One region of the Geobacillus sp. GHH01 genome, then DNA from elsewhere that is predicted to be linked to it. Evidence: riboswitches for the same ligand, from Rfam matches in the RefSeq annotation. Region 1 holds a riboswitch; the other holds the start of a gene.

Region 1 (3,209 bases):
ATGCGCCCATCGCGGCCGAACAAGACAATGCGATCCACAAAGTCGAGCACATGGTCAATTTTATGCTCGACGATGATGACCGTTTTGCCGCGGCCCACCTTCTTCACCGTTTGCCATACCGCCTTCGTCCCTTCTTCATCAAGCAGCGCCGTCGGCTCATCCAAAAACAAGACATCCGGCTCAAGCGCCAGCACCGAAGCGAGCGCCAACCGCTGTTTCATCCCGCCGGAAAGCGTATGAATATCAGTATGCGGAGCGATCTCCAAACCGACTTGGTTCAGCAGCGCACGGATGCGGACGGGCATCTCGTGGCGCGGCACGCTTCGATTTTCGAGGGCAAAAGCGATTTCCTCGTCCGCATACGGCATGCAAAATTGCGCATCAGGATCTTGGAAAACATAGCCCCACCGTTCCGGCCGCTTAAGGCGCTCCGCTTTCATCGGCACATCGATCGAGTGGGGAATGATGCCAGCCATCACTTGCAATAATGTCGACTTGCCGCATCCCGACGGACCAAGGAGGAGCACTTTCTCCCCCTCGGCAATCGAAAGCGACAAGTCGCGAAACAGCAGCCCGTCGCTCCCGGGAAATTTCAGGCGCAGCCGATCAATCGCAATTGCTTGTTTCATCGCCATTCGCCGCCTTACCGGTTCAATGCATCGTAATCGTCTTTCGAGGCCGGCCGCCACATTTGCGTCACTCCGGTTTTTTCGAGCGCTTTCGCCAATGAAACAGCAAGCACGCCGGAGATGAGGATGGCGCCGATAAAACGCGCCAGCAAAAAGAGCGCCATATTCCATGGGGCGAGCGCCTCAATATAGCCTTTGTAAAAGTCCATGATGAGCGAGCCAATCGTCGCCCCGACCGCGCCGAGCGATACAACGAACACATCAAAGCGCCGATAGCGGAAGGCGGCAAAGACGAGCTCGGCAAACAGCCCTTGAACGACCCCGTAAATGAGCACTTCAAGCCCCCATTGCGATCCCATGATCAGCTCGCCGGACGAAGCCGCAATCTCCGCGAGCAACGCCACCCCTGGCTTGCGAATGAGCAAATAAGCGAGCGAGGAGGCGATAAACCACATGCCGTAAATGAGTTGATCGAGATGAAACCCTACTGCTCCCACCGCGCTATATAGCGGGCCCCATAATTTGTAAATAATGCCAAACACAATCGCAATGACGATCGTCGTTAAAATATCCGCCAATTTTAACCCTTTTGTCTTCACTTCCATCCTGTTCTCCTCCTTGTCTTGCGTCAACGGCTCGCCGCCAATTCAGCCGACGGCCACTGCTCAAGCCGATACGCCATCTCCCAAAACTCGTACTCATATTCGCTGCTGATGAGGAAATGCTGCTTCATCCGATGGCGATCCTCTTCGGTGACCTCGTCAGCGATGTCGTCAAGCCGCGCGATTTGCTCTTCCACAAGCGAGCGGAACCAGTCCGAACTGTAGGTGCCGATCCATTTTTCATAAATCGGATCATTCGGGCGGCACATTTTCAAGCGCTCGCCAATTTCGTAATACAGCCAGTAGCACGGCAAAATGGCGGCGATAACATCACCGAGATGCCCTTCGTACGCCGCGCGGTACATGTGCGACGTATAGGCGTACGCCGTCGGCGCCGGAATGAACGCCGCCCTTTCCTCTTCCGTAATGCCCAAGAGCTCGGCGAACGTTTCATGCAGCGACAGCTCGGCTTCGCACGTGCTTTGTGCATGGTGCGCCAACCGGGCTGTCGTCGCCAAATCCGGCGATTTCGCCGCCCCGATCGCCTGCACGCGGGCAAAATGGCGCAAATAATAGGCATCTTGCATCACGTAATAGCGAAACTTCTCGCGCGCAAGCGTCCCTTGGCCAAGCTCCTGAACAAACGGATGGCGGAAACTCGCCTGCCAGATCGGATCGGCCGCTTGGCGCAATTGTTTGGCAAATGACATTCGTTTTCCCCCTTTTTGGCAAAATAAAAACGCCGCTTCCTTTGCCGATTGGCGTAAAGAAAGCGGCGTGGGCATGCGACGTTGGCAAGGCAAAGCCTAGCCTTGCTGTGCTGCTCCTCCACTTCCCTACGCTGGCATTACCCAGATCAGGTGCTAAGGGTCTCAAAGGCACACTTTGATCTCAGCCTTTCTAAAGGCCCCCCTAGTGGATGATGGTGCAATTTTCAGTTTTCTTTACACTTAATCATACCATGGCACGAACGATTGTCAATCTTTTTTTCTCCGACGTTGCGCTATGCGTTGCAATCCGCTATGATGGAAACGCAGCAATTGACGACGGAATGGGAGTGGAAACGATGGCGAAGGTCATCCTGAAAAGAGAACGGAAAAAACGGCTTGAGCAAGGGCATCCATGGATTTTTCGAAGTGAAGTCGACCGCATCGAAGGCGATGCGACGCCGGGCGACTTCGTTGACGTTTACAATCATCAAGGTTATTGGCTGGCGAAAGGATATATCAACCCCGCTTCGCAAATCATCGTCCGCGTCTTGACGCAAAACCCAAACGATGAACTCGATGAGCGCTTTTTCATCGACCGCATCCGTCAGGCGTGGGCGTACCGTGAACGGATGATTCCCGGCGTTCGCTCCTGCCGCGCCGTCTATGGCGAAGCCGACTTTTTGCCCGGATTGATCGTCGACAAATATGAAGATGTGCTTGTTGTGCAAATTTTGGCGCTCGGCATGGAAAGGCGGAAAGACTGGATTTTGCGCGGCTTGCTTGACGTGTTTGCCCCAAGGGCCATTTATTTGCGCAACGATGTGTCCGTTCGGGAGCTTGAGGGTCTCAAACAAGAAAAAGGCTTTTGGTACGGGGAAGCGGAAACGGAAATCGAAATCGAGGAAAACGGCGTGAAATACATCGTCGATATTGAAAACGGACAAAAAACCGGCTTTTTCTTCGACCAACGGCAAAACCGCGCCGCTCTTCGTCCGCTCATCGGTCCGGAGACAACCGTGCTCGACTGCTTCACCCATACCGGCTCGTTTATGCTAAACGCTTGTCTGTATGGGGCAAAACATGCTACTGCCGTCGATATTTCCGAACATGCCATCGAAACGGCGAAACGGAACGCCGCGTTAAACGGATTCACGAACGTTGAATTTGTCGTCGCCAACGCCTTCGACTATTTGCGCGAATCAGTGCGCGCCGGCAAACAGTGGGATGTCGTCATCATCGACCCGCCGGCATTCGCGAAATCGGCCCAT
Region 2 (3,209 bases), 160 kb from region 1:
ACCGGCGGTGTAAAGCGGAAAACAACAGGTGGTGCCCCAATCGAACGGGGCGCCTTTTCTTATTTTCGTCACCGATTATAGGCGATCAAAAGCATGATGTTTTTGAGCGGGTCCTTGTTAGATCAGAAAACTTTGCAACCACCCCTATTCATGATTAGGGCTAGGAAGGAAAATGAACGTTCATTCACGAATCTATTTATGTGGTAAAGAAATAAGAAAGGTGTTTGCATCATGGCAAAAGGAGGAGAGCGTTTTGTCATTAGCAAGTTATATCATCCGCACCATGTTCATCGTCATCCCTGGCACAGCGGCGATCGGCATGGCCACATGCCTGGTCAACGGCATTCGCGGGGCGGCATTTTGGTGGACGCTTGTTGCTACGGTGCTGTTTGGCGCGATGCTCGGCTTCGTTTCGGCAACGCTCAACTATCGACGGTTTGTTGCCCCGATTGCCGTTATTAACGAACATTTAGGCAAGATGACAAGCGGAGATTTGACGGTGCGCATACCGCTTGATCGCGTGCAGCAGCTGCGGCCGATTGCGGCGTCGTTAAACGATATGGCAAACGCTTGGCAAAGTGTGATGGGGCAAATCCAACATCATGCCGAAGAAGTAGCGCAATATTCTCAGCAGCTTGCCGCCGTCGCCGAACAGACGACGAAAGCGACAGAGCAAATTGCGACAACGATGGAAACGCTTGCGGCAAGTGCGGAGGAGCAGGCCGATGCTGTCCGCACCACCGCCGCGTCCGTGCATGATATTTCCCAAACATTGAGCGACGTCGCTTTCCATACGAAAGAAGTGGCGCACCGGGCTGAGAAAACATCGGCGAAAGCAGAGGACGGCAAGCAGTCAATCGGACAAATGTCCGAGCAAATGCAGTTCATTTACGATCATGTGCAAACGCTCGGCCAGGTGGTGAAAGGGCTTGGGGAGCGCTCCAACGAGATTGGACAGATTACGGAAGCGATCACCGGCATTGCGTCGCAGACGAATTTGTTGGCGCTCAATGCGGCGATCGAAGCGGCGCGCGCCGGCGAGCAAGGGAAAGGGTTTGCGGTTGTCGCGGATGAAGTGCGGAAGCTCGCAGAACAATCAGCGCGCTCAGCGCAACAAATTTCCGAGCTGATCGGTTACATTCAAGAAGAAACGAAGCGGGCGGTTGCGTCTGCCGAACAGGTGATCTCCGAAGTGGCGAAAGGATTGAACGTGGCGGCGGCATGCGGCCAATCATTTGCCCATATTCGCGAGGAGGTCGGCCAAGTGAGCAAACAAATTGGACAAGTATCGTCCGCCATCGAGCAAATGACGGAGCATGCCCGCCAAGTGAACGACGCACTCCAACAGATGACCAATATTGTCGAACAGTCAGCGTCCGGTGCGGCCAACGTATCGGCAGCGACGCAGGAACAAATGGCTTCCGTCGAGGAAATCGCCTCTTCGTCGACATCGCTCGGTCAGATGGCGGACGAGATGCGGGCAATGCTGAAGAAATTTTCTGTGTGAGTGAGGAAAAGGACGCTTTCTTCGAGAAAGAGGGGCTTTCAAACGACGTGTGGGAGTCAACGTTTGGAATAAAATGGTTTGCATCTTTGCCAATTGCCTGATAAAATAAAAAAGTCAGTCATCATTGTGATACGCTTATCTGCTGGGGGAGTCCGAGAGCCGGGCTGAGAAAAGAACGCGATGAAGTTCTTTGACCCTTTGAACCTGATCTGGGTCATGCCAGCGTAGGGAAGCAGGCAGCGGGAACAGATGGACGCACAGGCTGTTCATTTGGCCTTTTTGCCTTGATCGGGTTCCGTTCGTTTTGCGGAACCCGTTTTTGCGTAAATATCCCCCGTTTTTGCCTCTCTTTTGCTGGTGCGGCTGCAGGTCTCAACCACCATTTCAAAGGAGGAAAGCCGCATGGAAAACATCCGCTCGTTCATGTCATTTCCAGCTAGCCGCAAGGTGTACATTGAAGGATCGCGCAAGGATGTGCGCGTGCCGATGAGAGAGATCGTGTTGTCGCCGACGAAAACGCCGCAAGGAACGGTGGAAAACGAGCCGGTGCGCGTCTATGACACAACCGGTCCATACACCGATCCTCATTTTGAGCCGGACGTCGAAAAAGGATTGCCGCCTCTTCGCCGCAACTGGATTGTTGAGCGCGGCGATGTCGAAGAAGTGAAGCCATCAGCGACCGCCGGCGTCCGCCCGCTGCCGTTCGTGCGCCGTCCATTGAGGGCAAAGCCCGGAAAAACCGTAACGCAAATGCATTATGCCAAACGGGGAATCATCACACCAGAGATGGAGTTCGTCGCCATCCGTGAACGAATCGACCCCGAAATCGTTCGCCAGGAAGTAGCGGCCGGACGGGCGATCATTCCGGCGAACATTAATCACCCCGAGAGTGAGCCGATGATCATCGGCCGTCGTTTCCATGTGAAAATTAATGCCAATATCGGCAACTCGGCCGTTTCATCCTCGATTGAAGATGAAGTGGAAAAGCTGCTTTGGGCGGTGCGTTGGGGCGCCGATACGGTCATGGATTTGTCGACCGGCAAACACATTCATGAAACACGCGAGTACATCATCCGCAATTCGCCGGTCCCCGTGGGAACGGTGCCGATTTATCAGGCGCTCGAAAAGGTAGGAGGGGTGCCGGAGAAGTTAACGTGGGACGTGTATCGTGAGACGTTGATGGAGCAGGCGGAGCAAGGAGTCGACTACATGACGATCCACGCCGGTGTGCGGCTTCATTACATTCCGCTCACCGCCAACCGGACGACCGGCATCGTCTCGCGCGGCGGCTCGATCATCGCCCAATGGTGTTTGGCCCATCATGAAGAAAACTTTTTGTATACGCATTTTGAAGAAATCTGCGAGATTTTGAAACAATACGATGTCGCGATCTCCCTTGGCGACGGCTTGCGCCCCGGCTCCATCGCCGATGCGAACGATGAGGCGCAGTTTGCCGAACTGGAAACGCTTGGCGAGCTGACGAAAATCGCCTGGAAGCATGATGTGCAGGTGATGATCGAAGGGCCGGGCCACATTCCGATGCATAAAATTCGCGAAAATGTCGAGCGGGAACAGGACATTTGCCATGGAGCGCCGTTTTATACGTTAGGGCCGCTTGTCACCGACATCGCGCCGGGATACGATCACATCACGTCGGCGATTGGCGCCGCCATCATTGGCGCTTATGGAACGGCGATGCTTT

The links. A riboswitch is a leader RNA that binds a small molecule or an ion and turns the genes downstream of it on or off. The one in region 1 is predicted to bind thiamine pyrophosphate.
Region 2: another riboswitch for thiamine pyrophosphate. It lies ahead of thiC (phosphomethylpyrimidine synthase ThiC); the one in region 1 lies ahead of tenA (thiaminase II).

Annotation. Positions count from the first base shown of each region.
Region 1 covers NC_020210.1:553,437-556,645, reverse strand. The annotation lists gene GHH_RS02860 (ABC transporter ATP-binding protein) at 1-629, opposite strand, end outside; gene GHH_RS02855 (ECF transporter S component) at 644-1,234, opposite strand; gene tenA (thiaminase II) at 1,258-1,941, opposite strand; TPP riboswitch at 2,048-2,155, opposite strand; gene GHH_RS02845 (class I SAM-dependent rRNA methyltransferase) at 2,298-3,209, shown strand, end outside.
Region 2 covers NC_020210.1:391,035-394,243, forward strand. The annotation lists gene GHH_RS01980 (RDD family protein) at 1-13, shown strand, start outside; gene GHH_RS01985 (methyl-accepting chemotaxis protein) at 254-1,507, shown strand; TPP riboswitch at 1,642-1,755, shown strand; gene GHH_RS19070 (hypothetical protein) at 1,774-1,932, opposite strand; gene thiC (phosphomethylpyrimidine synthase ThiC) at 1,910-3,209, shown strand, end outside.